Regions from separate parts of the Pseudomonas soli genome, predicted to be linked through region 1. Evidence: predicted binding sites of a transcription regulator. Region 1 holds the regulator's gene; the other holds the start of a gene.
The links. Region 1 encodes FliA, which starts transcription of late flagellar genes. Its sites were predicted from a motif close to CTAAAGTTTNNNNNNNNNNNGCCGNTAA; they were not measured.

Region 1 (14,865 bases):
ATACCAGCGGTACCGCCAGGGTCAGGCCGGCGACATCGAACAGCAGGCATTCGAATGGCTCGGCGGCCCATTCCGGGCGCCCGTCGACCGTGGCCGGTGGTGTGGGCGCGGCAGGCGCCGCCGGTACATGCAGTTCCACCAGTGGCGTCGCCGGCTCGATGGCCGGAGCTTCGGTCAATAGCGGGATGCTGGCCTCTGCCACCACCTCACGCTCGACCACCGCCACCACCGGGTCCATGACAGGCGTGACGGGCGGCAGCACGGTTGGCAGGACCTTGGCCTGCGGCTCGGCAAAAGGCCGGGGCGCAGGCGCGGCCGGCATGACCTGGCGCTGGGCATCGCGGGCCTGTTCCTCGCGGACCGCCGCCTCGAACTCATCGCCGGGGGCCTGCTCCACGTGCGGCGCGACCGCCGCGTCCTGTTCTTGCGGCAGCTCGAGTGGCTCGGTAGCCTCCTGCAGCAACCCATCCAGGTATGACTGCAAGGCCATCTGCGGCTTGGTGGTGATGTGCGGTGCCTGGTTCATCAGGCCACCTGCAGCGCGGAGCGATAGGTGAGCAGATGCTTGAGCAGCGCCCGGTAGGCCACCACGCCACGGCTCTTGCCGTCGAACTGCGAGGGCGTGACACCGTTGCGGCTGGCATCGCGCAGGCGCGTATCCACCGGAATGTAACCTTGCCAGACCTGATCGCCATAAGTGTCGCGCAGCACTTTCAAGGTGCCCAGCGACGCCTGCGTGCGTCGATCGAACAGGGTCGGCACGATCTGGTACGGCAACGCCTGCTTGCGCGAACGGTTGATCATGCCCAGCGTGCCCACCATGCGCTCCAGGCCCTTGACCGCGAGAAACTCGGTCTGCACCGGGATCACCAACTGCTGGCTGGCGGCCAGGGCGTTGACCATCAGCACGCCCAGCAAGGGCGGGCTGTCGATCAGGGCGAAGTCGAAATCCTGCCACAGCTGCGCCAGACTCTTGGCGATCACCAGGCCCAGGCCACTCTGGCCCGGTGACTGACGCTCGAGCACCGCCAATGCGGTGCTCGACGGCAGCAGCGAGATACGCTCGTCACTGGTGGGGAGCAGCAGCTGGCCTGGCAGCCCGTCGGGCACCGTGCCTTTGTGCAAGAACAGGTCGTAGCAGCTGTGCTCCAGCGCATCCGGGTTGTGCCCAAAATAGCTGGTCATCGAACCGTGCGGATCGAGGTCGACCACGACCACGCGCTTGCCCGCCTCGGCCAGCAGGCCGGCCAGGGCGATGGTGGTGGTGGTCTTGCCGACGCCACCTTTTTGATTGGCTACTGCCCAGACTCTCATCGTGCGTTGCTTCCTCCCGGTATGGCCGCCTGCCCTGCCGGGAACGGTGTGAAGTTCAGTGACGGGGATTTGACGAAATCAGCCCCCGGTCGTCGGTGCTGGCGAGGCTGGTGCACTTTGTGTGCCAGCCCGGCGCATCGCCGCGTCCGGGGTGGCGTTGGCGCTGCCGCTGCCGGTCAGGCTGCGGCGCACTTCCAGGTTACGCGAGATCACCAGCACCACCCGGCGGTTGCGCGCGCGGCCGTCGGCAGTGTCGTTGCTGGCCACCGGCTGGTACTCGCCATACCCCACCGATGCCATGCGCGCCGGGTTGACCCCTTCCATGGCCAGCAAGCGGACGATGCTCGCCGCCCGCGCCGACGACAGCTCCCAGTTGGTCGGATACTGGGCGGTACGGATCGGCAGGTTGTCGGTGAAACCCTCGACGTGCACCGGGTTGGCGAACGGCCTGAGGATCTTTGCCACCTTCTCGATGATTTCGAATGCGACATCACTGGGCATGGCATCGGCGCTGGCGAACAACAGCGAGGAGTTGAGCTCGATCTCCACCCACAATTCATTACCGCGCACGGTCATCTGGTTGGACTTGATCAGGTCGCCGAAGGCGTCACGCATATCGTCGGCGATGGTCTTGAGCGGGTCGGCGCTGGTCTGCGCCAGGCCCGCGTCGGTCTGCTCGCTGTCCTTGATCAACGGTTCGGCCGGCTTGACGCTCAGCGGGCGCTCATCGCCGATCGGGATCGGTTTCATGCTGCGCTCGGGGTCGTTGAACACGCCGATCAGCGCCTGGGAGATCTGCTTGTACTTGCCTTCGTTGATCGACGAAATCGAGTACATGACCACGAAGAAGGCGAACAGCAGGGTAATGAAGTCGGCATACGAGACCAACCAGCGTTCGTGGTTCTCGTGCTCTTCGACTTTGCGACGGCGTGCCATGGCTTACTCCATGAAGCCTTGCAGCTTCAGCTCGATCGAGCGTGGGTTCTCGCCTTCGGCAATCGACAGCAGGCCTTCGAGCAGCATCTCGCGGTAACGCGACTGGCGCAGGGTGATGGCCTTGAGCTTGTTGGCGACCGGCAACAGGATAAGGTTGGCGCTGGCCACGCCATAGATGGTGGCGACGAAGGCGACGGCGATGCCGTTGCCCAGTTGCGAGGGATCGGCGAGGTTGCCCATCACATGGATCAGCCCCATGACCGCACCGATGATACCGATGGTCGGCGCGTAGCCGCCCATGCTCTCGAACACCTTGGCAGCCTGGATGTCACGGGACTCCTGGGTCAAGAAATCGACTTCGAGGATGCTGCGAATGGCTTCCGGCTCGGCACCGTCGACCAGCAACTGCAGGCCTTTGCGCGCATAGGGGTCAGGCTCGGCATCGGCGACGCCTTCCAGGCCCAGCAGGCCTTCCTTGCGCGCCGTCAGGCTCCAGTTCACCACCCGGTCGATGCCGCCGGCCAGGTCCACCCGTGGCGGGAAGAAAATCCAGCGGATGATCTGCAGGGCACGTTTGAACGACGACAGCGGCGACTGCAGCAATGCCGCCGCCAGGGTGCCGCCCAGCACGATCAGTGCCGCCGGGCCGTTGATCAGCGCACCGACGTGGCCGCCCTCCATGAAATTGCCGCCGACGATGGCGACAAAGGCGAGGATCAGGCCGATCAGGCTCAATACATCCATCAGACGCACGCCTCGACCAAGTGCTTGCCGATCTCGTCAAGGCTGTAGACAGCGTCGGCGAGGTTGGCCTTGACGATCGCCATGGGCATGCCATAGATCACACAGCTGGCTTCATCCTGCGCCCACACGGTGCTGCCACCCTGCTTGAGCAGGCGCGCGCCTTCGCGGCCATCGGCGCCCATGCCGGTGAGGACCACCGAGAGCACCTTGTCGCCGTAGGACTTGGCAGCGGAACCAAAGGTGATATCCACGCAGGGTTTGTAGTTCAGGCGTTCATCGCCCGGCAGGATCTTCACCGTGCCACGGCCGTCGACCATCATCTGCTTGCCACCCGGGGCCAACAGGGCCAGGCCCGGGCGCAGCACGTCACCGTCCTCGGCCTCTTTGACATTGATCTTGCACAGTTTGTCCAAGCGCTCGGCAAAGGCCTTGGTGAAGGCCGCCGGCATGTGCTGGATCAACACGATCGGCGCCGGGAAACCGGCGGGCAGTTGGGTCAGCACCCGCTGCAGCGCAACCGGACCGCCCGTGGAGGTGCCGATCGCAACCAGTTTGTACGGCTTACGCTTGGGTGCCGGCGAATGCGTGGCAGCCGTTGCTGCGGCGCGGGCCGGGGTGGCAGTGCGCGCAGGCGCGGTACCGGCAAAGCTGCTGGCTGGAGCCTGGCTGCTGGCCGGTGCAGGCGCGGCGGCTGGGGCCGGGCTCGAATAGGCACTGAAACGTCGGTTGCTGCGCGAGATGGTGTGGACCTTCTCGCAGAGCATCTGCTTGACCTTCTCCGGGTTGCGCGAGATGTCTTCGAAATTCTTCGGCAGGTAGTCGACCGCACCGGCATCCAGGGCGTCGAGGGTGACGCGGGCGCCTTCATGGGTCAGCGAGGAGAACATCAATACCGGCGTCGGGCAGCGCTGCATGATGTGACGCACCGCAGTGATGCCGTCCATCATGGGCATTTCATAGTCCATGGTAATGACATCGGGCTTGAGCGCCAGCGCCTGGTCGATCGCTTCCTTGCCGTTGGTCGCGGTACCCACGACCTGGATCGTCGGGTCGGACGCGAGAATTTCCGAGACACGGCGGCGGAAGAAACCGGAATCATCCACCACCAGGACCTTGACTGCCATAAACACTCCGTTAGGCGGCGCACCCGCCTGGGCGCGCCACCGAAATCAAATACGCCGGGCGGCGTAACGCTTGAGCATGCTCGGGACGTCGAGGATCAGCGCGATACGGCCGTCACCGGTGATGGTCGCGCCGGACATGCCCGGGGTTCCCTGCAGCATCTTGCCCAACGGCTTGATCACCACCTCTTCCTGGCCGACCAACTGGTCGACCACGAAACCGATGCGCTGGGTGCCGACCGAGAGGATCACCACATGACCTTCGTGCTGCTCTTCGTGCTCGTGGTCCTGGACCAGCCAGCGCTTGAGGTAGAACAGTGGCAGCGCCTTGTCGCGCACGATCACCACTTCCTGGCCATCGACCACGTTGGTGCGCGACAGGTCGAGGTGGAAGATCTCGTTGACGTTGACCAGCGGGAAGGCGAACGCCTGGTTGGCCAGCATCACCATCAGCGTCGGCATGATCGCCAGTGTCAGCGGCACCTTGATGACGATCTTCGAGCCCTGACCCTTGGCCGAGAAGATGTTGATCGAGCCGTTGAGCTGGGAAATCTTGGTCTTCACCACGTCCATGCCGACACCGCGGCCGGACACGTCGGAGATCTCTGTCTTGGTCGAGAAGCCCGGGGCGAAGATCAGGTTGTAGCAGTCCGACTCGCTCAGGCGGTCGGCCGCGTCCTTGTCCATCAGCCCCTTTTCCACGGCCTTGGCGCGCAGGATGCTCGGGTCCATGCCCTTGCCGTCGTCGGAAATCGACAGCAGGATGTGATCACCTTCCTGCTCGGCGGACAGCACCACCCGACCCATGCGCGACTTGCCGGAGGCCTCGCGCTCGTCGGGCATCTCGACGCCATGGTCGACGGCGTTGCGCACCAAGTGCACCAATGGGTCGGCCAGAGCCTCGACCAGGTTCTTGTCCAGGTCGGTTTCTTCGCCGACCAGCTCCAGGTTGATCTCTTTCTTGAGCTGGCGAGCCAGGTCGCGAACCAGGCGCGGGAACCGCCCGAAGACCTTCTTGATTGGCTGCATGCGCGTCTTCATGACCGCGGTCTGCAGGTCGGCGGTGACCACATCGAGGTTGGACACGGCCTTGGACATGGCCTCGTCGCCGCTGTTGAGCCCCAGGCGCACCAGGCGGTTACGCACCAGCACCAGTTCGCCGACCATGTTCATGATCTCGTCCAGGCGCGCGGTGTCGACCCGCACGGTGGTCTCCGCCTCGCTGGCGCCATGCTTGTCGGCGGCCGGCGCCGGCGCCCGGGCCGGAGCGGCAGGCTTGGCAGCGGCTGGCGCGGGAGCGGGGGCAGGCGCCGGCTTGGCAACCGGCTTGGCTTCGGCCTTGGCCGCGACAGGTGCGGCAACAGCGGCGGCTGGCGCCTCGGCAACAACCGCCTCGCCAGAAAACTTGCCCTTGCCGTGCAACTGGTCGAGCAGCGCCTCGAATTCGTGTTCGGTGATGCTCTCGTCGGCCGCCGCTGGGGCCTCACTGGCTGCAGGCGCAGCGACGCCAGGCAATGCGTCGACGGCGAAGGTGCCCTTGCCGTGCAACTGATCGAGCAGCGACTCGAATTCGTCGTCGGTGATCTCATCACTGGCAGGGGCAACGGCCGCTGGCTCACTGGCAGCGGTATCTGGCGAAAACTGGCCTTTGCCGTGCAACTGGTCGAGCAACGACTCAAATTCGGCGTCGGTAATCTCGTCACCACCCGCGCTGACCTGTTCACCCTGCAGTTGCTCGTGAACCTGGGCCTCGGCCTTGACCGCATCGAGCGAATCAAGCAGTTGCTCGAACTCGGTGTCGGTGATGTCGGGCTCGGCAGCCGGCGCCTCGGCGACAGCGGCCACCTCGACCGGGGCCGGCTCGTCGGCACCAGCGGGCTCGGCCAGGCGCGACAGCGCTGCCAGCAGCTCACGGGTGGCCGGCGTGACATCGGTGCGCTCACGTACCTGGCCAAACATGCTGTTGACCGTGTCGAGTGCTTCGAGCACCACGTCCATCAGCTCCGCGTCGACCCGGCGCTCACCTTTGCGCAGGATGTCGAACACGTTCTCGGCAATGTGGCAGCACTCCACCAACTCATTGAGCTGAAGGAAGCCGGCGCCCCCTTTTACAGTGTGGAAACCGCGGAAAATCGCGTTGAGCAGGTCCGCATCATCGGGCCGGCTTTCCAGCTCGACCAATTGCTCGGACAGTTGCTCGAGGATTTCGCCGGCTTCTACCAGGAAATCCTGGAGGATTTCTTCATCGGCGCCGAAGCTCATTAAACGTGCTCCTTAAAAACCCAGGCTGGACAACAGATCGTCGACATCGTCCTGGCTGGACACGACGTCTTCACGCTTATCGGCATGAATCTGCGGACCTTCACCCCGAGTCGGATGTTTTTCTTGATCTTTTTCAGCGCGCAGCTGCTGGTGGTCATGTTCGATACCGGCAAAGCGGTCGACCTGGCTTGCCATCAGCACGAGCTTGAGCAGATTGCTTTCGACTTCGGTGACCAGCGTGGTCACCCGTTTGATCACCTGGCCGGTGAGATCCTGATAATCCTGGGCCAGGACGATATCGTTGATATGGCCCGCGACCTTCTGATTACCTTCGGCACTGTGCGTCAGGAAACTGTCCACACGCTTGACCAGCTCACGGAATTCCGGCGCTGCCACCTCGCGGCGCATGAAGCGCTGCCAGTCGGCGGACAGGCTCTGCGCCTCGCTGGCAAGATCGTTGAGCACCGGGGTACACGCCTCCGCCAGGTCCATGGTGCGGTTGGCCGCACCTTCGGTGAGGCGGACCACGTAGGAGAGGCGCTCGGCGGCATCGGTAATCTGCGACACTTCCTCGGCCTGCGGCATGGCCGGGTCGATCTGGAAGTTGACGATTGCACTGTGCAGTTCGCGGGTGAGCTTGCCGACTTCCTGGTACAGCCCGCGGTCGCGGGTCTGGTTCAGTTGGTGGATCAGCTGCACCGCCTCACCGAACCGGCCGCGCTCGAGGCTCTCGACCAGCTCCTGGGCATGCTTCTTCAGGGTTGATTCGAACTCACCCAAAGAGTTGTTGGTTGACTCCATTGCGCCCCCCAGACGTGACTCAGCCGTTGACGCGTTCGAAGATCTTTTCGATCTTTTCTTTCAGCGCCAGGGCGGTGAAAGGCTTGACCACGTAGCCGTTGACGCCGGCCTGGGCCGCCTCGATGATCTGCTCGCGCTTGGCTTCCGCGGTGACCATCAGTACCGGCAGGTGCTTGAGGCGCTCGTCGGCACGGACCGCGCGCAGCAGGTCGATACCGGTCATGCCCGGCATGTTCCAGTCGGTTACCAGGAAGTCAAAAGGCTCGCTGTTGAGCATCGGCAGTGCCGTGTTGCCGTCATCAGCTTCCTTGACGTTGGTGAACCCCAGGTCACGCAACAGGTTCTTGATGATCCGCCGCATCGTCGAAAAGTCGTCAACGATGAGGATTTTCATGTCTTTGTTCAATTAGACCTCCAAGCAGTCTTAAACGCGCTCGGCGCCGAGCGCGCGCTCAATCAATTCGGCACTACAAAAAAAACGACTGCACTGAACCCGGGTTCAACGTGCCCGCCACTCCCCAAGGCGGCTGCGCAAACGCGCGGCGCACTGGCTGTGCAACTGGCTGACACGCGATTCGCTGACCCCCAGCACCTCACCGATTTCCTTGAGGTTCAGCTCTTCGTCGTAGTACAGCGCCAGGACCAGGCGTTCACGCTCCGGCAGGTTGGCGATCGCATCGGCCAGCGCAGCCTGGAAGCGCTCGTCTTCCAGGTCACGCGCCGGCTCCAGCTGGCCGCTGGCTCCGTCCTCGTGCAGCCCTTCATGTTCGCCGTCCTGCAATAGGTCGTCGAAACTGAACAGGCGGCTGCCCAAGGTGTCATTCAAAATCCCGTAGTAATCATCGAGACTCAATTGGAGTTCGGCAGCAACCTCGTGATCTTTAGCGTCGCGGCCAGTCTTTGCTTCGACACAGCGGATCGCGTCACTGACCATGCGCGTGTTGCGGTGCACCGAACGTGGCGCCCAATCGCCCTTGCGCACCTCGTCGAGCATGGCGCCGCGAATACGAATACCGGCGTAGGTTTCGAAACTGGCACCCTTGCTCGCATCGTATTTGTTGGCCACTTCCAGCAAGCCGATCATCCCGGCCTGGATCAGATCCTCGACCTGGACGTTGGCCGGCAGACGCGCCAACAGGTGGTAGGCGATACGCTTGACCAGTGGCGCGTAGCGTTCGATCAGCTCGTACTGCGCGTCCTTGGCGGCCTTGCTGTACATCTTGAAACCGCTCGCGTTCATAGCACCGGCCCTGCACTGGTGGGCTGCACCAGGCGCTCGACAAAGAATTCCAGGTGCCCACGCGGGTTGGCAGGCAGCGGCCAGCTGTCGACCTTCTGCGCGATGGCCTTGAACGCCAGCGCACACTTGGACCGAGGGAAGGCCTCATAGACCGCCCGCTGCTTCTGCACGGCCTTGCGCACGCATTCGTCGTAAGGCACGGCACCGACGTATTGTAGGGCGACGTCGAGGAAGCGGTCCGTGACCTTGGTCAACTTGGCGAAAAGGTTGCGGCCTTCCTGTGGGCTCTGGGCCATGTTGGCCAGCACACGGAACCGGTTCATCCCGTAATCGCGGTTAAGCAGCTTGATCAGCGCGTAGGCGTCGGTGATCGAGGTCGGCTCGTCGCACACCACCAGCAACACTTCCTGGGCGGCGCGGACGAAACTGACCACCGAGTCACCGATACCCGCAGCCGTGTCGATCACCAGCACATCGAGGTTGTCGCCGATGTCGCTGAAGGCCTGGATCAGGCCGGCGTGTTGCGCGGGCGCCAGGTGCACCATGCTCTGCGTGCCGGAGGCCGCCGGGACGATGCGCACACCACCCGGGCCTTGCAACAGCACATCGCGCAGCTCGCAGCGGCCTTCGATCACGTCGGCGAGGGTGCGCTTGGGCGTGAGCCCCAGCAGAACGTCGACATTGGCCAGGCCCAGGTCGGCGTCCAGCAACATCACCCGGCGGCCGAGCTCGGCCAGCGCCAGGGACAGGTTCACTGAAACGTTAGTCTTGCCGACGCCACCTTTGCCACCGGTCACGGCGATCACCTGTACGGGATGCATGCTACCCATGTCTGTTCTTTACCTTGTCTCGCTTGGACCCAGGCCACATGAGGGGCTGAACATTCAAGGCCACGGTCCGGCCGGGCAACCCCATGATGTAGGTACTTTGCACAGTATTCACCCTCAACCCGCGCGCTTGCCAGGGCTGTGGTACAGATCAGCGAACATGTCGGCCATGGCCTCGTCGCTGGGCTCTTCCTGCAATTGCACACTGACGGCGCGGCTTACCAACTGGTGCTTGCGCGGTAGCTGCAGGTCGTCGGGAATGCGCGGCCCATCGGTCAGATAGGCCACCGGCAATTCATGACTGATGGCCAGGCTCAGCACTTCGCCGAGGCAGGCCGTTTCGTCGAGCTTGGTCAGGATGCACCCGGCCAGGCCGCAGCGCTTGTAGCTGTGGTAGGCGGCGGTGAGCACCTGCTTCTGGCTGGTGGTCGCCAGCACCAGGTAATTCTTCGCGGCGATGCCGCGCCCGGCCAGAGTCTCGAGCTGCATGCGCAGCGCCGGATCACTGGCCTGCAGGCCGGCAGTGTCGATCAGCACCACACGCTTGCGCAGCAGCGGCTCCAGGGCCTGGGCCAGCGACTCGCCCGGATCGACGTAGGTGACCGGCACATTGAGGATGCGACCCAGCGTCTTGAGCTGTTCCTGGGCGCCAATGCGGAAGCTGTCCATGCTCACCAGCGCCAGGTTGTTCGCGCCGTACTTGAGCACGTAGCGCGCGGCGAGCTTGGCCAGCGTGGTGGTCTTGCCCATGCCGGCGGGGCCGACCATGGCGATCACCCCGCCCTCTTCGATCGGTTCGATCTCGGGCACATCGATCATCCGCGCCAAGTGCGCCAGGACCATGCGCCAGGCATGACGTGGTTCTTCGATGCCGGCGGTGAGGTCGAGCAGCTCGCGGGCCAGGCCACCGGAAAGGCCAAGGCGCTGCAGCCGGCGCCAGAGGTTGGCCTGCTGCGGCTTGCTGCCTTGCAGCTGGCTCCAGGCGAGCGAACCGAGCTGGACTTCAAGCAGCTCGCGCAAGCCGGTCAGCTCGAAACGCATGGCATCGAACAGGCGTGGATCAACCGGTGCCGACGCCGGCGCGGTAACCACCGCGGGTTCATCGACATGCTGCTCGATCAGCGGCTCCGAGGCGGTCAGCGGCTGCCCGGCGAACAATTGCCGGTTGCCGCCTTCGACGGCATCGCCACGCCCGGTCAGTTCGGCCTGGGCGGTAACGATGCGCGACTGGGTCTTGCGCAGCTCGTCTTCGAGCTCTGCGTTGGGCACGCGCGGGGCCAGGGCGGACAGCTTGTAGTCCAGCGCAGCCGTCAGCTCGACACCGCCAGCAATGCGCCGGTTGCCAATGATGGCGGCATCGGAGCCGAGCTCATCACGGACCAGCTTCATGGCCTGACGCATATCGGCGGCAAAAAAACGCTTAACTTGCATAACCCACTACCTCAGCCGTTGGGGCCCACGGTGGCAACGATGGTGACTTGCTTGTTGTCAGGTATTTCCTGATACGCCAAAACATGCAAATTCGGTACAGCCAGGCGACCGAAGCGCGACAGCATGGCGCGGATCGGGCCGGCTACCAGAAGGATGGCCGGCTGGCCCTGCATTTCCTGGCGCTGGGCTGCCTCGATCAACGAACGCTGAAGCTTTTCGGCCATGCTCGGCTCAAGAAGAACACCATCTTCCTGACCCTGCCCGGCCCTTTGCAGACTATTGAGCAAGATCTGTTCCAACCTTGGCTCAAGGGTAATCACAGGCAGCTCGGACTCAACGCCGACAATGCTTTGCACGATGGCGCGACACAATCCGACGCGCACCACCGCCACCAGCGCGGCGGTATCTTGACTCTTGGCCGCGTTGTTGGCGATGGCTTCGGCAATGCTGCGGATGTCACGCACCGGCACCTGCTCGGCGAGCAGCGCCTGCAGGACTTTGAGCAGGCCCGACAAGGAAATGACGCCCGGCACCACCTCCTCGGCCAGTTTCGGCGAGACCTTGGCCAGCACTTGCAGCAGCTGCTGCACTTCCTCGTGGCCGATCAGCTCGTGGCAGTGTTTCTGCAGGATCTGGTTGAGGTGGGTGGCGACCACGGTGCTGGCGTCCACCACCGTGTAGCCCAGCGATTGCGCCTGGGCGCGCTGACCGACATCGATCCACACTGCCTCCAGGCCAAATGCCGGATCTCGCGAGGCGATGCCGTTGAGGGCGCCGAACACCTGGCCCGGGTTGATCGCAAGCTCCCGGTCCGGGTAGATCTCGGCCTCGGCCAGGATCACACCCATCAGCGTCAGGCGGTAGGCGCTGGGCTGCAGGTCGAGGTTGTCGCGAATGTGCACGGTGGGCATGAGGAAGCCCAGATCCTGGGAAAGCTTCTTGCGCACGCCCTTGATCCGCGCCAGCAACTGGCCGCCCTGGTTGCGATCAACCAGCGGAATCAGGCGGTAGCCGACTTCCAGGCCGATCATGTCGATGGGGGTGACGTCGTCCCAGCCCAGCTCCTTGGTTTCCATGGCGCGTTGCGGCGATGGCAGCAGGTCCTGCTGGCGCTGGGCCTCCTGCTGGGCCACGACCTTGGCCTTTTGCTGTTTTTTCCAGAGCAGGTAGGCGCCACCACAGGCCACTCCACCCAGGCCCAGGAAGGCCATGTGCGGCATGCCCGGCACCAACCCCATGACAATCATCAGCCCGCCAGAAACCGCCAGCGCCTTGGGCGAATCGAACATCTGACGATTGATCAGCTTGCCCATGTCCTCGGAGCCCGAGGCGCGGGTGACCATGATTGCAGCCGCAGTGGACAACAGCAGTGATGGCAATTGCGCCACCAAACCGTCACCGATGGTCAGCAAGGCATAGACCTTGCCGGCATCGCCGAAGCTCATGCCGTGCTGCAACATGCCGATAAGCATGCCACCGATGAGGTTGATGAAGAGGATGAGCAGGCCGGCAATGGCGTCACCGCGCACGAACTTGCTGGCACCGTCCATGGAACCGTAGAACTCGGCTTCCTGAGCAACTTCGCTACGCCGCGCCTTGGCCTGGGCCTGGTCGATGAGGCCGGCGTTGAGGTCGGCGTCGATGGCCATCTGCTTGCCGGGCATGGCGTCGAGGGTGAACCGTGCGCTCACTTCGGAGATACGCCCAGCACCCTTGGTCACCACCACGAAGTTGATGATCATGAGGATGGCGAACACCACGGCACCGACGACATAGTTGCCGCCGATCACCACTTCACCGAAGGCCTGGATCACCTTGCCCGCGGCGCCATGGCCTTCCTGACCGTGCAGCATGACCACGCGGGTGGACGCGACGTTCAGCGCCAGACGCAGCAGGGTCGCCACCAGCAGGATCGTCGGGAAGGCGGCGAAGTCCAGGGGACGCAGCGCATAGACGCAGACGAGGAGCACCACGATCGACAGGGCGATGTTGAAGGTGAAGAACACGTCGAGCAGGAACGGCGGTATCGGCAACATCATCATTGCCAACATCACCAGCAGCAGCAGCGGCACGCCGAGATTGCCCCGGCCGAGACCGGCCAGGTTGTTGCGGGCGTTGCTGATTAACTGAGTGCGATCCACCGCGATTCCTCTTCAAGCAAAACTTTGACGCCTGCGTGGCGCCTGGCGCTGCCTTTGCAAGAAGCCTTCCAACTTTTCTGGGGGTGGGGATTTTGAGGGGCTCGGGCTCGGGCTCGGGCTCGGGCTCGGGCTCGGGCTTAAGAGTGTGTGTTTTGATTCTTGTATGCGCATTCATCCGCCACGTCGACGCACAGTCACCTTTTCGCCTTTACGGCGACCTCCTTTTCTCTTGGGAAAAGGAGGCAAAACCGTTCGGCTCCGTTCATCCGGCCCCTACGCTTCGCTCCGGGGTCCCCTCGCTCCGTTCTTGCTCCCGTGGGTACCGCGCTGTACGGCCCATCCTGGGCCCCAGCGCTCGACGGCCATCCATGGCCGTCGCCCCACTACGCAAGAACTCCGCTCGGCCTCCTGAAGTCGCAATTGGTGGCGCCTGATCTATCGTGCGCTTAGAAGCAAGAGCAAGAGCAAGAGCAAGAGCAAGAGCTGAAAATGCGAATTTGGTTATTTGACAGCTAGTTATATATTGGCTGTTCCGACGTATCGCGGAGCAAGCCCGCTCCCACGTTGATTTCACGTCAAGCAGTATTCGTCTCTGTGGGAGCGGGCTTGCCCCGTGAAACAATCGAGAGATTAATTACGTTCCAACTAGCGACAGCTGCGCCAGCCCAGGCGCCGCTCGTACCTTCGCGACTTCAGGAGGCCGAACGCAGGTCTTGCGGAGGGAGGTGACGGGCATGGATGCCCGTCAAGCGCTGCGCCCCAGGATGGGGCGTTCAGCGCGGTCCTCCCGGGAGCAAGGCCGGAGCGAGGGAACCCCGGAGCGAAGCGTAGGGGCCGTATGAATGGAGCGAGCGGCTTTGCCTACTTTGGCCAAGACCAAAGTAGGCCGCCGTAAGGGCGGAAAGGTGAATAAGCGTCGCCATCGCAAATGAATGCGCACACAACCCCCAATACAACCGAAAACTCCGAACTCCGAACTCCGAACTCCGAACTACAAACTACAAACTACAAACTACAAACTCAGCTATCACGCTGCAAATCATCGGGAATCGGCAAATCCTTGTTCAAAGGCTCAGGCGCCTTGCCCTTGCCCGCCCGGTACTGCCGAACCTGGAACACAAACGCCAATACCTGCGCCACCGCCAGGTACAACCCCGCCGGGATCTCCTGCTCAAGCTCGGTGGAGTAGTAGATAGCCCGCGCCAGGGCCGCCGACTCGAGTATCTGCACATTGTGCTCGGCCCCGATCTCACGAATCTTCAGCGCGACAAAATCGGTGCCCTTGGCCACCAGCAACGGCGCCATACCCCCCTTCTCAGGGTCGTATTGCAACGCCACCGCATAGTGAGTCGGGTTGGTGATGATCACATCCGCCTCAGGCACTGCCGCCATCATCCGCCGCTGCGACGCCTCACGCTGCAACTGCCGGATACGCTGCTTGACCTCAGGCTTGCCCTCACTGTCCTTGTACTCGTCCTTCACTTCCTGCTTGGTCATCTTCATTTTCTTGTGCGTCTGCCAAAGCTGGAACGGCACATCCGCCGCCGCAATCAACAGCAGCCCCGCCGCCATCCACAACGCACTCCACCCCACCACCTGCACCGAGTGGATGATCGCCTGCTCGAGCGGCTCATTGGCAATCGCCAGCAACGCCTGACGGTCCGCCGACAGCACGACCAGGGCAACGATCAGGATCATGAAGAACTTGGCCATGGCCTTGACCAGTTCGGTCAACGCATTCAGTGAGAACATGCGCTTGATCCCCGACAACGGGTTCATGCGGCTGAACTTCGGCTGCAGCAAGCTGCCCGAGAACAAGAACCCTCCCAGCGCAATGGGCGCCACGAATGAAATCACGAACAGCAGCAGCAGTACCGGCTGCACAGCCCAGATGGCCATCTTGCCCGAGGCCAACAGGAATGCCGCCATGTTGCGCTCGTCGACCAGCACCTCCCGCGTAAGGCTGAAGTTCATGCGCATCAAGGCCATCAACGTCTCGGCCAGGTAGCCACCGAACGCCATCAGCGCACCCGCGCCTGCCAAGGTTA
Region 2 (17,197 bases), 1.1 Mb from region 1:
CACTGGCATACAGCTCACGCCGAAACACCAACGGAATATCATTGCAGAAGATGTCCCGCAGAATGCCGCCAAACACCCCGGTAATCACCCCGCTGATGGAGGCGACAAGGAACCCCTGCCCCATCTCCAGCGCGGTCATGCAGCCGATCAGGGTGAACGCCACGAGACCCAGGGCGTCGAGCACCAGGAACAACGACCGCAGGTGGCGCATCAAGGGCGCGATGAAGATGGTCAGCAGCGCCGCGAAGCTGGTCAGCACCAGGTACTCGGGATGCTTCACCCAGGTCAGCGGGTAGTGCCCGAGCAGCACGTCACGCACCGAGCCGCCACCCAGCGCGGTGACGCAGGCGATCAGCACCACGCCGAACCAGTCCATGCCCCGACGGCCAGCGGACAGGGCGCCGGTCATGGCTTCGGCGGTGATGGCAATGAGATAGAGCATCAGCAACATGGTGCAGGTCCGTGCGGGAAAGGCGCGCAGTCTACCCAGTCACGCAAGGCACCAAAAGGGGCGCGCCGACGATCATCGGCGCAGGAGGTCAGACCTTGATGAAATGCTCACGGTAGTGACGCAGTTCGCCAATCGACTCACGGATGTCGTCCAACGCCAAATGGGTGTTGCCCTTCTTGAAGCTGTCACGCACTTCCGGCGCCCAGCGCGCGGCCAATTCCTTGAGCGTGGACACATCGAGGTTGCGATAGTGGAAGTAGTTCTCCAGCTCGCGCATGTGGCGATAGAGAAAACGGCGGTCCTGGCAGATGCTGTTACCGCAGATCGGCGACTTGCCCTTCGGTACCCACTGCTCGAGGAAAGCGATGGTCTGCGCCTCGGCCTCGGCCATGCTCACCTTGCTTTCGCGCACGCGCTGGGTCAGGCCCGAGGCGCCATGGGTGCGGGTGTTCCACTCGTCCATGCGCGCCAGCACCTCGTCGCTGTGGTGAATGGCGATCACCGGGCCTTCGGCCAGGGTGTTCAGCTCGCTGTCGGTGACGATGGTGGCCATCTCGATGATGACGTCGTTGTCCGGATCCAGGCCGGTCATCTCCAGATCGATCCAGATCAGGTTCTGTGGGTTTAGCATGAAAGGGCTCCTCGAATAGGCCGTCATATTAGCCTAGCGAACGGGTGTTGGGCGCGCCGTGCTAAACTGCCTGCCGTTTTCTTTCTGCCCCGCCGACACGGAACCTTCATGGCCAAACGCCAGCTCAACCGCCGCCAGAACTGGCGCATCGAAAAGATCCAGGGTGAACGCGCCGCTCGCGCCGCCAAACGCGAGCAGCATGTGCTGCAGGAACTGGAGGGTGGCGACCTGGGACCGGAGCAACTGGGCCTGGTGATTGCCCACTTCGGCGTGCAGGTCGAGGTCGAGGCCCAGGACGGCGAGGTCGCGGGCCAGGTATTCCGCTGCCACCTGCGGGCCAACCTGCCGGCGCTGGTGACTGGCGACCGTGTGGTCTGGCGCGCCGGCAACCAGGGCATCGGCGTGATCGTCGCGCAGATGCCGCGCAACACCGAACTGTGCCGGCCGAACAACCATGGCCAGCTCAAGCCGGTGGCAGCCAACGTCGACCTGATCGTCATTGTCTTCGCCCCTGCGCCCGAACCGCACCCCAACCTGATCGACCGTTACCTGGTCGCCGCCGAGCATGCCGGCATCCGCCCGTTGCTGCTGCTGAACAAGGCCGACCTGATCAACGACGAGAACGCCCCGACTCTCAATGCCATGCTCGAGGTCTACCGTGGCCTGGGCTACCCGCTGCTGGAAGTCTCGGCGCACCAGGGCGATGGCATGCAGCGCTTGCAGCAGACACTCGATGGTCATATCAGCGTGTTCGTCGGCCAGTCGGGCGTGGGCAAGTCCTCGCTGGTCAACAGCCTGCTGCCTGATGCGGGCACCCGTGTCGGCGACCTGTCGGAATGGTCCGGCCAGGGCACCCACACCACCACCACCGCGCGCCTCTACCACTTCCCCAATGGCGGTGACCTGATCGACTCTCCAGGCATCCGTGAATTCGGCCTGGGCCATGTCAGCCGTGACGATGTCGAGGATGGCTTCATCGAATTCCGCGAACTGATCGGCAACTGCCGCTTCCGTGACTGCAAGCATGACCGCGAGCCTGGTTGTGCCCTGCTCAAGGCGCTGGAAGACGGCGGCGTCACGCAGCAACGGATGAACAGCTACCGTTCAATCATTGCCAGCTTGCCGGAAGACACCTACTGATTGGCGGATCTGCCGGCTTTTGCTGTAGGAGATGTTACCGGAGCAGGTAGGACCACTCCGGTTTCGCAGTCACCTATTGTCCAGCTCTCCGCTTTCCCCGATGGTCATGCCTTGTCGTCGGCATTGATCAGGGAGGGCAACAAGGATGCCGGTTTTCATCAGTTACCGCCGAGATGAGCGGCTCGATGCCTTCATCCTCAACGAACGCCTTCTGCTAGAAGGCATTCCTACTCAACTTGTCCCCTTCGACGACGAAGGCCAGACCCTCGACGACCTGCATGGTTGCTTTTGCCAGCACATGGCCGATGCCACTCACTGGATCGGCGTGCTCTACGAGGCCCATGGCGAAGACTGGTGGACAGCCTGGCTGCTGGGCGCTGCGGCCATGGCGCATCGGCGAGTGACTTTCTACCATGCTGGCTCGACTGACCTGCCGCAGCGCCTGGGCAAGTGGCCAGTGATGCGGGAACGGGAGCATATAGACCTTTTCGTGCGCGCATACCATGACGAGCAGACTTTTGGCCGGGCCATGGCTTCGCAGGCCGGGCGCAGCTTAGTGTCGGACAGGGACAATGCGGATTTCTTCCATGCCGATCTCAAGGCCAAGATCAGGCGGGGGTTCTGAATGCATCGGGGCCGCGAAGCGGCCCCTGTCCTTTACTGGTCTTTGGCCTCATCCATCTTCAACACGCCATCCTCGAAGATGTTCAGCTTCTGGCGCAACTCGCGCGGTTGCATCGGCGTATCGCCCGGAGTCGCGGCCGCACCTGGCGCAGCGCCCGCAGGCGGTGCTTCAGCGCCAGGCGGCGCAGCCTGCGGCTTGCCCTGCTCACCCTCGATATCGCGCTGGGCTTTCTTGGTCAGGACGATGATGTCGATACGACGGTTGACCGGGTTGAACGGGTTGGCGCGATCGAACAGCGACGACGATGCATAGCCGACCACACGGGCCACCTGCTCATCTGGATAGCCACCGGCGACCAGTGCGCGACGCGCCGCGTTGGCGCGGTTGGCCGACAGCTCCCAGTTACCAAAGTCGCCGGTACCGGAATACGGCTTGGCATCGGTATGGCCACTGATGCTGATCTTGTTCGGCACCGCCTTGATGGTGTCGGCCATGGCTAGCAGGATGTCTTCGAAGTACGGCTGCAGGCGTGCGCTGCCCAGGTCGAACATCGGCCGGTTCTCGGCATCCATGATCTGGATGCGCAGGCCGTCCTGGGTGATCTCGAACAGGATCTGGTCCTTGAACTTTTGCAACTGCGGGTTTTCCTCGACCTTGTTCTGCAGCTCCTGCAGCAGCAACTCGAGGCGCTCGCGCTCGACCTGCTCGGCCATGGTCTCGACCTTGTCCTTGTCCAACTGCAAGCTTGTATCCGGCGTCGGCTCGGACTTCACTTCCGGGTTGATGGTCTTTTCGGGCGCCAGCTGTGGCGAACCACCCAGGTCAATGATGTAGGGCGTGCCACTTTCGGAGAAGCCGATCGGATCCTTGAAGTAACCGGCAATGGCGATCTTCTGCTCGGGCGTGGCGGTCGACAGCAACCACAGCACCAGGAAGAATGCCATCATCGCCGTGGCGAAGTCGGCGAAGGCGATTTTCCAGGCGCCGCCGTGATGGCCGTCGCCGAAGCGCTTGACGCGCTTGACGATGATGGGCTGATTGTTCTCCATGGCTTAGCGACCGCGTACTGCTTGTTCCAGCTCGGCGAAGCTCGGGCGGTGCGCCGGGTACAGCACCTTGCGACCGAACTCGACCGCCAGCGACGGCGGCATGCCGGAAGCCGAGGCCACCAGCGAGGCCTTGATCGCCTCGTAGACGTTCAGCTCTTCCTTGGCATCGTGGCGCAGGGCGTTGGCCAATGGGCCGAAGAAGCCGTAGGCAGCAAGAATACCGAAGAAGGTACCAACCAGCGCCGCACCAACGTGCAGGCCGATGGACTTCTGGTCACCGTCACCCAGCGACGCCATGGTCACCACGATACCCAGTACCGCCGCGACGATACCGAAGCCGGGCATGCCGTCGGCGATCCCGGTCACTGCGTGAGACGGGTGCTCGAGCTCTTCCTTCATGCTCAGCAGCTCCATGTCGAACAGCCCTTCAAGCTCGTGGGGCGCCATGTTGCCGGTGGACATGATCCGCAGGTAGTCGCAGATGAACGCGGTCATGCGCTCGTCACCCAGCACCGCCGGGTACTTGGCGAAGATCGGGCTGGCCGCGGCGTCCTCGATGTCGCCCTCGATCGCCATCATGCCTTCACGACGGCTCTTGTTGAGGATCTCGTACACCAGGCCCAGCACTTCCAGGTAGAAGGTGTGGGTGAAGCGGGTGCCGAACATCTTCAGCGACTTCTTGATTACATGCATGGTCATGTAACCAGGGTTGGCCTGGAGGAACGCACCAAAGGCCGCGCCGCCGATGATCAGCACTTCGAACGGCTGGATCAGTGCCGCGATCTTGCCGTGGGAAAGCACGTAGCCGCCGAGCACGCTCGCGAATACGACGATGATGCCGATAATTTTAGCCATAAGTTGGAAGCACTTGCTGTCGTGGTCAGGATAGGGAACGGAAGCTTGAAAACTCTTCTTCTACTTATCGGCAGAACTGCGCCAGACTATAGCCACTCATTGCGAAAAGCCAGTTCGGACTGATGTCAATATGCCAATTGAAACCAAGGTGCCAAGTCAGGCTCCGTCGAGTCTAGAGGCCTGGATCAAGCTGCTCGACGGGGTCCGCGTACCGGTGCCGAAAGAGAGCCATGATCGCGTGCTGCAAGCCATCAACGACAGCCGTCGCTCCCTGCGCGATATCGCCGAACTGATGCAGGACAGCCCCGCGCTGGTGCTCTGCGTGCTGCGCGAGGCCAACCACCCGGCCAACGCCAGCCAGGCCGAACCGGCCGAGAGCCTGGAAATAGCCCTTAACCGCCTTGGCCTGGCCCGCGTCAGCCAACTGCTGGCACGCCTGCCATCGCTGCCGGCCGACGAGATCCCGCCGGTGCTGCGCCAGTTCCTGCTGATCAGCCAGCATGCCACCCAGCAGGCCAACGGCCTGTTCGCCAGCCGCCTGGCGCGCTTGTGGCAGGAAATCCACTGGGGCAGCTTGTTGTTCCTCTCGCCCCTGTGGCCGCTGGCCCTGGCCTATCCCAAGTTGCTGGACACATGGGAGCTGCGAGTTATCCACAAGGGCGAGGAGGCTGCTGAAGTCGAGCAGCAACTGTTTGGCGTGCGCATCATGCAATTGTGCCAGGCCATGGCCGACCACTGGCGCCTGCCCGAGTGGGTGACCCAGGGTTACCGCCTGCTGATGGACGAGCGCGAACAACTGGCGCAGGTACTGAACATCGCCCGCGAACAGGACCCGCTGGTCCAGCAACAGCGCCTGGACGAAGAGCCGGCCCTGCGCCGCTGGTTCAACCAGCCCCCGAATACCGTACTGCTGGCCAACGGCCTTGCCCTGGCCGCCCAGGTTGGCTGGGACAATCCGCATTTGCTGCGCTGGCAGCTGCTTACCGCCCTTTATCTGCAGACCACGCTGGACGATGTGCAGCAGCAGGTTCACCAGCAGGCCGCGGCCAGTGCCCGCCATCACGCCCGGCATGCCCTGTTCCACCCGGCCGAGGCGCTGATCTGGCCTTGGCACCAGCGCCGCCCGCACCCGGACATGCTCACCCCGCCACCGCCCAGCACCGAGGAGCTGGGCCGCTGGCGCACGCTGTGCCAGGAACTGCTCGCCCAGCCGAGCCCGTTCAGCAACACCGTGCACCTGGCCACCCAGGCCCGCGAAGCGCTACTGGCGTGCGGCATGCAGCGCCTGATGCTGCTGAGCCTGGACAAGGCTACCGACCACCTGCGGGTGCAGCAAACTGCGGGCCTGCCCAAGGAAGCCAGCGTCATTGCGTTGCCGATCGCGCAGAACAAACTCCTGCAGAAACTGATGAGCAAGGCCGGGCAATTGCGCCTGACTCCCGAGAACCACGCCCAGTTCACCGCGCTGCTGCCAGCGCCACTGCGCGCATTCTTCCGCAGCGAACACCTGCTGCTGCGCTCGCTGGCGGTCGGCGACCAGGTGCTGATGCTGGCGGTGGCGGACCAGGACGGCAAACCGCTGGCCGATGTCAGCGTGCAGGCGTTCGGTAAAACCGTGCAATGCATCGAGCGCGCCCTGGCCATCTTCGGCAACCGCCATTCATGATTGCCTTGCGCTACAATCGCCCCCTTTGCACCCTGGAGACCGTGGATGACTGACTTTTCCGGCTTGCCCCTGGTGATCGAAGCCAAGGACCTGCTGCCGCGCCTGGAATCGCCGCAACTGATCCTGGTCGACCTGACCAGCGCCAACCGCTATGGCAGCGGCCACATCCCCGGGGCACGCTTCGTCGATCCCAAGCGCACCCAGCTGGGGCAACCACCGGCGCCTGGCCTGCTGCCGGCACGCGCCGATCTGGAAAAGCTGTTCGCCGAACTCGGTCATCGCGACGATGCGATCTATGTGGTCTACGACGACGAAGGCGGCGGCTGGGCCGGCCGTTTCATCTGGTTGCTCGACGTGATTGGCCACCAGCGCTATCACTACCTGAACGGCGGCATACAGGCCTGGCCGGCGGACAAACTGTCCACCGAGGTGCCCGCCAGCATGGGCGGCGCGGTGAACCTGCGACTGCACCCGGAGCCCACCGCCACCCGCGAATACCTGCAAAGCCGCCTGGGCGCCGCCGACCTGGTCATCTGGGACGCTCGCGGGCCACTGGAATACAGCGGCGAGAAAGTACTGGCCGCCAAAGGCGGGCATATTCCCGGCGCGATCAACTTCGAGTGGACCGCCGGCATGGACCTCAACGACCACCTGCGCATCCGCAAGGACATCGCCGAAGTCCTGCAAAACCTGGGCATCACCCCAGACAAGGAAGTGATCACCCACTGCCAGACCCACCACCGCTCCGGCTTCACCTACCTCGTGGCCAAGGCCCTCGGCTATCCACGGGTGAAGGGCTATGCCGGTTCCTGGGGCGAATGGGGCAACCACCCCGACACGCCCGTCGAAGTTTAAGGACGCTCAATGAAATCCCGCTTGTTCATCATCAGCCAGTACCTGCTGCCGCACCACCTGCTGTCGCGGCTGGCCGGCTGCGTCGCCGAGTGCCGCGCACGCTGGTTCAAGAACGCCTTCACTGCCTGGTTCGCCAAGCGCTACCAGGTGAACATATCCGAGGCACTGGTCGAAGACCTCAGCGCCTACGAGCACTTCAACGCCTTCTTCACCCGTGCCCTCAAGCCCGGTGCCCGCCCGCTGGACGAAACCCCCGGCGCGATCCTCTGCCCGGCCGACGGCGCGGTCAGCCAGCTCGGCCCGATCGAACATGGCCGCATCTTCCAGGCCAAGGGTCACGGCTACAGCGCCCTGGAGCTGCTGGGCGGCGACCCGGCCCTGGCCGCGCCGTTCATGGGCGGCGAGTTCGCCACCATCTACCTGTCGCCCAAGGACTACCACCGCGTGCACATGCCGCTGGCCGGCACCCTGCGCGAGATGGTCTATGTGCCGGGGCGGCTGTTCTCGGTCAACCAGACCACTGCAGAGAACGTACCGGAGCTGTTCGCCCGTAACGAGCGCGTGGTCTGCCTGTTCGATACCGAGCGCGGGCCGATGGCCGTGGTGCTGGTCGGCGCGATGATCGTTGCCTCGATCGAGACCGTCTGGGCCGGCCTGGTCACGCCGCCGAAGCGCGAGCTGAAGACTTTCCGCTACGACGACTCCAGCCGTGCTCCGATCCATCTGGAGAAAGGCGCCGAGCTGGGCCGCTTCAAGCTGGGCTCCACCGCCATCGTGCTGTTCGGGCCAGAACAGGTGAAGTGGGCGGAGAGCCTCGGTGCCGGCTCCGCCGTGCGCATGGGTGAGCTACTGGCGCAGCCCGCCCAGGCCTGATCAATCTGGTAAGCAAAAGGCCCTGCATGATTCACGTCATGCAGGGCCTTTTTCATAGGGTCGGCTTTGCAGCCCCAGGGCTCAAGATCAACCCCGCGCTTCGCGATCGCGTACGCCGAGCAGGTACAGCACACCATCCAGGCCCAGGGTCGAGATCGCCTGCTTGGCCGACTGACGCACCAGCGGCTTGGCGCGGAACGCCACACCCAGGCCGGCCAGGGACAGCATCGGCAGGTCGTTGGCGCCATCGCCCACGGCTATGGTCTGCTCAAGCTGCAGGCCCTCTTCACTGGCCAGTTGCTGCAGCAGAGCAGCCTTGCGCTGCGCATCGACGATCGGCTCGACGGCCACGCCGGTGACCTTGCCGTCCACCACTTCCAGCTCGTTGGCGAATACATAGTCGATGCCCAGGCGCGCCTGTACCTGCTTGGCGAAGTAGGTGAAGCCGCCGGAAAGGATCGCAGTCTTGTAGCCCAGGCGCTTGAGCTCGGCGAACAGGTGCTCGGCACCCTCGGTCAGGCGCAGCGAGGCGCCAATCTGGTCCAGTACGTTCACGTCCAGGCCCTTGAGCAGCGCCATGCGCTCTTTGAAGCTGGCGCGGAAATCCAGCTCGCCACGCATCGCGCGCTCGGTGATCGCCGCCACCTGCTCACCGACACCGGCAGCCTTGGCCAGCTCGTCGATGACTTCGGCCTCGATCAGCGTCGAGTCCATGTCGAACACCGCCAGGCGGCGGTTGCGGCGGAACAGGTCGTCACGCTGGAAGGCGATGTCGATGTTCAGCTCTTCGGACAGCGCGAAGAAGTCGGCGCGCAGTGCCTGGGCGTCGCTGGCTTCGCCACGCACGGAGATTTCCAGCGCGGACTTGCCCTTCTCGACCTGGGCATCAAGCGCCACGCGGGCCGACAGGCGCTCGATGCGCTCGATAGTCAGGCCGTACTGGCTGATGATGGCGCTGACCCGCTGCAACTGTTGTGGCGTGACCCGGCGGCTGAGCAGGGTGACGATGTGGCGGGCCTCGCCCTGGCTGTCGGCCCAGTGCTGATAGTCGGCCTCGGAGATCGGCGTGTAGCGCGCCTGCAGGTTCAGCTCATGGGCCTTGGCCTGTACGCTTTGCAGCAGCGCGGTGGCCACCTCGTTGTCGGGGATGTCGACCAGGATGCCGAACGACAGCGTGCCATGCATGACCGCAAGGCCGATGTCGAGAATATTCACACCGCCCTGGAGCAGGACGCCGGTGATGGCCGCGGTAAGACCTGGACGGTCTTCACCAGTGATGTTGATCAGGACGATTTCGCGCAAGACCGGGCTCCAACTCGATGAAAAATGCGCATTCTACCGATTTTCCATGACCATCGGGCGCCAACGCTACTTTGCCGACAAAACACGTATCGCTATACTGCCCAGCAACTTTCTCGCCATGAAGAGCCGCGCTCTGTGAACCGGCCCACGCCCGTTAAACCCGATAACTTCTTCCTGATGATCTACCGAGCCCTCAGCCAGCGCCGAATCCCACTGGCCCTGCGCATTGCCTGCCATAACATCTTCCTGGTGGCCCTGGCCCTGGTGATCTATGCCTGCGTGATGGGTTTGCAGTTCAAGCAGGCCATGCACGATCAAGCCGATGCCGTTGGCCAGAGCCTGACCACGCAAACGGCCACATCGGCCACCGAGCTGCTGGTGTCCAACGACATCCTCAGCCTCAACGTGCTGCTCGGCAACCTGGTGAAGAACCCGCTGGTGGCCCATGCCGCCATCTACAGCGTGGACAACCGCATCCTCGCCGAGGCCGGCCAGCGCCCACGCAATAGTTTGCTGGGCGAAACCGAAGGGGTCTACCAGACCAAGATCACCTTCCAGGACGTGACCGCCGGCCAGTTGCGCATCAGCCTGGACATGAGCCAGTTCCAGCAACCGATGCTGATCAGCCTGCAGAGCATGGGTATCCTTGCCGCGATCCTGTTGGCCCTGGCACTGACCCTCAGCCTGCGCCTGGGTCGTTTCATCTCCACCCCGCTGCTGCAACTGCGCGTCTGGTTGCGTGATCCGCACCCCTACACGCCGGGCATCGAGCGTCAGGACGAGATAGGCGACCTGGCCCGTCAGCTGCACGCCCGCCTCGCCCCGCCGCCACCTCCGGAACCGGAAGAAGAAGACGAGCCAGACGATTTCGATGACATGCCCGCTCCCAAGACCGCGCCACGCACGAAGGTAGCGGCGCTGGCACCCGATCAAGACGATGACGATGACGCCTTCGCCGATCTGCTGGATGAGCAAAGCGCGCCGGCCAAACCCGTCATCGTTGAGTCCGACGAACCGCAGCACAGCGCCGTGCTGGCCGTGCAACTGGGCTCCCAGGAGCAACTGCGCCGCCTGCCACGCACTCGCCTGACCGAACTGCTGGAGCGCTACCGCGACTGCCTGGACCAGGCCGCCTCGCTGTACGAAGGGGAAGTCCATACCTTGAACGACGGCAGCACCCTGCTGTTGTTCCACAGCCGTGACAGCGGCGAGGACTACCTCACCAACGCCATCTGCTGTGGCGAGCTGCTACGCGCCCTGGGCCACGCCCTGCAGATCGAGGTGGCCGACAGCGGCATCACCCTGCAACTGCAGCTGGGCCTGGTGCTGGCCGACGACCTGCAAGGCATGGATCAGGTCGACTTGCTGATGACCGAACAAGCCCAGGACGCGCTGGCCTTGTCGCAGCACAGCCGCAACCTGCTGCTCGTGGAGCGCCGTATCAGCGATGATGCTCTGATCCGCCAGCGTGCGCGTATCCGGCCGATCGCCAGCCCGGAGGGCGCGTGCTGTGTCGAGCGCCTGATGGAGCCTTACCCGTCCATGCTGGAGCGCCAACTGGCGCGGATGCACGAGCGCCGCGCATGAGCCAACGCTGATTCAAGGCCTGTGTGGGAGCGGGCTAGCCCCACGATAACATCGGGGCAGGCAATGTTGCTGTATGGCGAGCCCTATCGTGGGGCAAGCCCACTCCCACGCCGTCCCGATCACATGGCGAGACCCACAAAAAAGCCCGCATCGCTGCGGGCTTTTTTGTGGCTACGGATATCAGAAGCGGAACACTTCCATATCGGTACGAATCGGTGAAGCCATCGGAATCTTTGGCTTCTCCGGCTCTTTCTTCACCTGCACCGGCGCGGCCGGCTTGCGTGGCGCCTCCTCGGCGATGGCCGGCTGGTTGGCCAACGGCTTGACCGTGGTGCTGAGCTGTTCGACCAGCTTCTGCAGCAACTGCCCCTGGGCTTGAACCTGCGCCGACTCGCTGCCGGCATGGGGCTGTTCGAGGTGGACGATACGGTTGTCACGCACCTGGCCACGGCGGTCCAACACGCGCCACTGCGCATCAAGGATCGCCGGCTGGTTCTTGCCCGAGTCCAGGCGGGTGATTGACAGCAGCACCTGCACGTCCGGCGTGAAGCCGGCACTTGCCGGCGCCAGCACCACGCGCTGGCTGTCCAGGCGCCAGGCCAGCTGGCGTACCAGCAATTGGTCAATATCCGACGAAAGGCTGCCGGCCCAGCGACCGTCGGTCGCTGCAGTCAGGCTGCCATCGGTCTGACGCTGCAAAAAGGTTTCGCGTTGCAGGTAATCGGCCACCGATACCGGGCCAAGCACCACCGCCATGCCCGCAGCCTGGGTCGGCTGACCGGGATCACCGCTGTCGAGCTGATACAGGGCAACCGGCTGGTGCATGCTGCACCCGCTCAAGCCCAGCAAGCCAGTCATCAGCAGCGCAAATGGAAGGCGCAGAAATTTCATTCATCCCATCCAGGCGGTCGTCAGTAGACTGACCGCAGTGATACTCATGTAGATTCATCCGGGCACTCGGCCACGCCGGCGCCAACGAGGGCCCTATCATCCGCGAAATGGTCGCCCGACTCCAGCATTTCCGCCCGAAGCGGCGTCGAAAACGCCGCAACAGACAGCCCATCCACTCAAGCAGGGGTTTCCACCAGCAACCCATCGACGCGCTGGAAACCGCGTGGCAATTTGCTACCACGGCGACCCCGCTCGCCCTTGTAGTGCTCGAGATCATCCGGCTTGAGTGAAAGGGTACGCTTGCCAGCTTGCAATACAAGGGTCGAGCCCTCGCTGATCACCGCAAGATCGGTCACGTATTCCTCGCGGCTGGCCACCCGGTCACCCGGCACGCCGATGATCTTGTTGCCCTTGCCTTTACCCAGCTGTGGCAGGTCGGCGACCTTGAACACCAACAGGCGCCCCTCGGTGGTTACCGCTGCCAGCCAGTCTTGCTCGCGGTCGGCCACCGGACGCGGGGTCATCACCTTGGCGCCATTGGGCAGGCTGAGCAGGCCCTTGCCGGCCTTGTTCTTGGCCTGCAGGTCCTCGCCCTTGACCACGAAACCGTAGCCGGCGTCGGAGGCCACAACGTACAGGGCATCGTCTTCCGGCAGCAGCACGCACTCGAAGGTGGCGCCCGGTGGCGGGGTCAGGCGGCCGGTCAGCGGCTCGCCCTGGCCACGGGCCGACGGCAGGCTGTGGGCGGCCAGCGAGTAGCTGCGGCCGGTGGAGTCGATGAGCACGGCGAACTGATTGGAACGTCCGGCGGCGGCGGCCTTGAAGCCGTCGCCAGCCTTGTACGAAAGCCCCGTGGCATCGATATCGTGGCCCTTGGCGCAGCGCACCCAGCCCTTCTCCGACAGCACCACGGTAACCGGCTCGGTCGGCATCAGTTCGTTTTCCGACAGGGCCTTGGCCTCGGCGCGCTCGACGATCGGCGAGCGGCGGTCGTCGCCGTAGGTCTCGGCGTCCTTGATCAGTTCGCTGCGCACCAGCTTGCGCAGTTTGCTGTCGCTACCCAGCAGCGCTTGCAGTTGCTTCTGTTCCTTGAGCAGTTCGTCCTGCTCGCCGCGGATCTTCATCTCTTCCAGACGCGCCAGTTGACGCAGGCGGGTCTCGAGGATGTAGTCGGCCTGGATCTCGCTCAAATCGAAACGGGCGATCAAGGCCTGTTTGGGGTGCTCCTCGGTGCGGATGATGTGGATCACCTCATCCAGGTTGAGGAACGCGGTAAGCAAGCCTTCCAACAGGTGCAGGCGCTTCTCGACCTTGTCCAGGCGGTGCTGCAGGCGGCGTCGCACGGTACCGATGCGGTACTCCAGCCACTCCAGCAGCAGCGCCCGCAGGTTCTTCAGTTGCGGACGGCCGTCGAGGCCGATGATGTTGACGTTGACCCGGTAGGTGCTCTCCAGGTCGGTGGTGGCGAACAGGTGCTGCATCAGCTCGGCGGCATCCACGCGGTTCGAGCGCGGGATGATGACGATGCGGCAAGGGTTCTCGTGGTCCGACTCGTCGCGCAGGTCGGCGACCATCGGCAGCTTCTTGGCCTGCATCTGCGCGGCAATCTGCTCGAGCACCTTGGCGCCGGAGACCTGGTGTGGCAGCGCGGTGACGACGATGTCGCCGTCCTCGATGCGGTATACCGCACGCATGCGGATCGAGCCTTTGCCGCTCTCGTAGATCTTCTGGATGTCGGCGCGCGGGGTGACGATCTCGGCTTCGGTCGGATAGTCAGGCCCCTGGATATGCTCGCACAGTTGCTCGATGGTGGCCTTGGGCTCGTCGAGCAGGCGCACGCAGGCGCTGGCCACTTCGCGCAGGTTGTGCGGCGGCACGTCGGTGGCCATGCCCACGGCGATGCCGGTGGTGCCGTTGAGCAGGATGTTCGGCAGACGCGCGGGCAGCACGGCCGGCTCCTGCAAAGTGCCGTCGAAGTTCGGTACCCAGTCGACGGTGCCCTGGCCCAATTCAGTGAGCAGCACCTCGGAGTAGCGCGACAGGCGCGCCTCGGTGTAACGCATGGCGGCGAACGACTTCGGATCGTCCGGCGCACCCCAGTTGCCTTGGCCGTCGACCAGGGTGTAGCGGTAGCTGAACGGCTGGGCCATCAGCACCATGGCCTCGTAGCACGCCGAGTCGCCGTGGGGGTGGAACTTGCCGAGCACGTCACCGACGGTACGTGCCGATTTCTTGTGCTTGGAGTCGGCATCGAGCCCCAACTCGCTCATGGCATAGACGATGCGTCGCTGGACCGGCTTGAGGCCGTCGCCGATGTGCGGCAGGGCGCGGTCCATGATCACGTACATGGAGTAGTTGAGGTAGGCCTGTTCGGTGAAGTCAGCCAGGGAACGGCGTTCGACGCCGTCGAGACTGAGTTCGAGTGAGTCGCTCATGCGGGCCTCGTCATTTCAGGTTCTGGCGCAGCAGCATGGTGCCGCCGCGCTGGGTAAATTCAAGTTGTTTCAGGGCACTCATGCCCAGCAGCACGCCCTGTCCATCCAGGCCAGGCACCACCAGCGCGCGTACGTCGCGCAGGTGGATATCGCCCAGTTGCAGGCTGTCGAGCCGCGTACGGTAGCCTTGGGTCCGGCCATTGGCGGTGCTCAATTGCACCGCGGCGCCACGCGCCAGGTCCAGGTCGCGGGCCAGTGCCTCGGGGATCGCCACGTCGGTGGCGCCGGTGTCGAGCATGAAAAGCACCCGTCGCCCATTGATCGCGCCATCGGCAACGAAATGGCCCTGACCGTTGCTCAACAGGCGCACCTCGACGAAGCCGTCGCCCTGCTCGCTCTGCACCACGCTGTTGGGGTTCTGCTGATGTTTTTCCCACTGCCCGAAAAAGCGCGTGGCCAGGAACAACGCCGCCGCCCAGGCGACAATCATCAACACCCTGCCCGCGCGCTTGCACGGTGGCTGGCTCATGGCTGGGCGCTCCAGCCGCCCTGTGGCGCGTCGAAGCGCCAGACGATCGGCCGTGTTTCACCATCCACCCGCGGGCGGTCGTTGTTGTCCACGCCGATCCAGGCGCCGCCCTTGTCGATCACCAGCGCCTCGGCCAGGCCGTAGGACTGCGAGTAGCGCCGCGATTCCATCAGGGCGTCGGCGGCGAACGACCAACAGCGCTCCACGGCGCCCGTGTCGGCATCCCGCCGGCAAATGCGGTAGGCATTGCGCTCGAGGGTGAACAGCTTGCCTTCGAACCAGGCCAGGTCAGCAAAGTCACGTGATACCGGACGCGACTCGGGGAACTGTGGCGGCTGCATCTCGACACCCGCCTCGCTGAGCAGCACGCAGCCGCGCCCGCAGGTCCACACCGATTGCTGGCGCTGCACCGCGAGCAGGCCGCGACGCTCGCGCTCGGCTGCCAGCCACAGGCGATCGCCCGCCGGGTTGATCGCCAGCCCCTCGAACAGTGCGTTGAAATGCAGCAACATGCCGCTGGCCCGCGCCTGGCGCACCATGGCCTGGTCGATTTTCAGCCAGTCCGGTTCACCGTCCACGGGCAACTGCAGCACGGCGGCGTGGGCCTCGCTGACGATATAGAGGTTGCCGGTCTGATCGCAGGTGATGCCCTCGAAGTCCAGCTCGCCGCCGCGGATGTAGGACGCCGCCCAGTTGCGCGACTTGAGCCCCCATGGCAGGCCGGTGTCTGGCGCCGCCGGCGGGGTGAAGGTCAGTGGCTGGGCCTGCCACGTCGCCCCCTCCTGGTCGAGGCGGTAGATCCGGTCGTCATCGCGGTCGGACACCGCCCACAATGCCGCACGGCACCAGGCCAGGCCCGACAGGTTACCGCCGCGCATGCCATCGACCGCATGCTCGGCGCTAAGCTTGAGCTGCGGCCAGTCGCCGGCCTGGGCCTGCAGGGCAAACCACGCCAGGCAGGCCAGGAGCAACGGACGAATCAAACCAGGACCTCGGCCAGGTTGCCTTTGGTCTCCAGCCAGCTCTTGCGATCACCCGCACGCTTCTTGGCCAGCAGCATGTCCATGATCTCGGTGGTGCCCTGTACATCGTCCAGGGTCAACTGGACCAGGCGCCGGGTGTTGGGGTCCATGGTGGTTTCGCGCAGTTGCGGCGGGTTCATCTCGCCCAGGCCCTTGAATCGGGTGACCTGTGGCTTGCCACGCTTCTTCTCTGCGACCAGGCGGTCGAGGATGCCGTCACGCTCGGCCTCGTCCAAGGCGTAGTAGATCTCCTTGCCCAGGTCGATGCGGTACAGCGGCGGCATGGCCACGTACACGTGCCCGGCCTCGACCAGCGGGCGGAAGTGCTGGACGAACAGCGCGCACAGCAGTGTGGCGATGTGCAGGCCGTCGGAGTCGGCGTCGGCAAGGATGCAGACCTTGCCATAGCGCAACTGCGAGAGGTCGGCTGCGCCCGGGTCGACGCCGATGGCCACGGCGATGTTGTGCACTTCCTGGCTGGCCAGGACTTCACCGCCATCGACCTCCCAGGTGTTTAGGATCTTGCCGCGCAGCGGCAGGATGGCCTGGAATTCCTTGTCCCGTGCCTGCTTGGCCGAGCCACCGGCCGAGTCACCCTCGACCAGGAACAACTCGGCGCGCATCGGGTCCTGGCCGGCGCAATCGGCCAACTTGCCCGGTAATGCAGGGCCCTGGGTAATGCGCTTGCGCTCGACCTTCTTGCTCGCCTTCAGGCGCCGGCCGGCGTTGCTGATGGCCAGTTCCGCCAGCTGCATGCCCAGTTCGGGGTGGGCATTGAGCCACAGGCTGAAGGCGTCCTTGACCACGCCGGAAACGAACGCGGCCGCCTCGCGGGACGACAGGCGCTCCTTGGTCTGGCCGGAGAACTGCGGCTCCTGCATCTTCATCGACAGCACGAAGCTGATGCGTTCCCAGACGTCCTCGGGGGCCAGCTTGACCCCGCGCGGCAGCAGGTTGCGGAACTCGCAGAACTCGCGCATGGCGTCCAGCAGGCCCTGGCGCAGGCCGTTGACGTGGGTGCCGCCCTGGGCGGTGGGGATCAGGTTGACGTAGCTTTCCTGGATGCTGTCGCCACCTTCCGGCAGCCACAACAAGGCCCAGTCCACGGCCTCCTTGTTACCGGCCAAGCTGCCGCAGAACGGCTCGTCGGGCAGGCGCTGGAACTCGCTGACCGAATCGACCAGGTAGGAGCGCAGACCGTCCTCGTAGTGCCACTCGACCTTCTCGCCGGTGCCCTTGTCCTCGAAGCTGATGGACAGCCCCGGGCACAATACCGCCTTGGCCTT

Region 2: a site for FliA is predicted at 4,816-4,843, ahead of motA (flagellar motor stator protein MotA). Genes of this name have one in related genera too.

Annotation. Positions count from the first base shown of each region.
Region 1 covers NZ_CP128543.1:4,257,370-4,272,234, forward strand. Annotated here, with positions in the region: gene LU688_RS19690 (CheW domain-containing protein) at 1-526, opposite strand, end outside; gene LU688_RS19695 (ParA family protein) at 526-1,314, opposite strand; gene motD (flagellar motor protein MotD) at 1,393-2,250, opposite strand; gene LU688_RS19705 (flagellar motor protein) at 2,254-2,994, opposite strand; gene LU688_RS19710 (protein-glutamate methylesterase/protein-glutamine glutaminase) at 2,994-4,118, opposite strand; gene LU688_RS19715 (chemotaxis protein CheA) at 4,164-6,377, opposite strand; gene LU688_RS19720 (protein phosphatase CheZ) at 6,390-7,178, opposite strand; gene LU688_RS19725 (chemotaxis response regulator CheY) at 7,198-7,572, opposite strand; gene fliA (RNA polymerase sigma factor FliA) at 7,678-8,418, opposite strand; gene fleN (flagellar synthesis regulator FleN) at 8,415-9,248, opposite strand; gene flhF (flagellar biosynthesis GTPase FlhF) at 9,363-10,676, opposite strand; gene flhA (flagellar biosynthesis protein FlhA) at 10,688-12,817, opposite strand; gene flhB (flagellar biosynthesis protein FlhB) at 13,838-14,865, opposite strand, start outside.
Region 2 covers NZ_CP128543.1:5,355,666-5,372,862, forward strand. Annotated here, with positions in the region: gene LU688_RS24740 (trimeric intracellular cation channel family protein) at 1-451, opposite strand, end outside; gene orn (oligoribonuclease) at 540-1,082, opposite strand; gene rsgA (small ribosomal subunit biogenesis GTPase RsgA) at 1,191-2,222, shown strand; gene LU688_RS24755 (hypothetical protein) at 2,368-2,847, shown strand; gene motB (flagellar motor protein MotB) at 2,880-3,896, opposite strand; gene motA (flagellar motor stator protein MotA) at 3,900-4,751, opposite strand; gene LU688_RS24770 (HDOD domain-containing protein) at 4,882-6,417, shown strand; gene rhdA (thiosulfate sulfurtransferase) at 6,463-7,272, shown strand; gene asd (archaetidylserine decarboxylase) at 7,282-8,145, shown strand; gene serB (phosphoserine phosphatase SerB) at 8,233-9,447, opposite strand; gene LU688_RS24790 (histidine kinase) at 9,583-11,034, shown strand; gene LU688_RS24795 (PqiC family protein) at 11,215-11,925, opposite strand; gene parC (DNA topoisomerase IV subunit A) at 12,102-14,360, opposite strand; gene LU688_RS24805 (retropepsin-like aspartic protease family protein) at 14,371-14,889, opposite strand; gene LU688_RS24810 (esterase-like activity of phytase family protein) at 14,886-15,872, opposite strand; gene parE (DNA topoisomerase IV subunit B) at 15,869-17,197, opposite strand, start outside.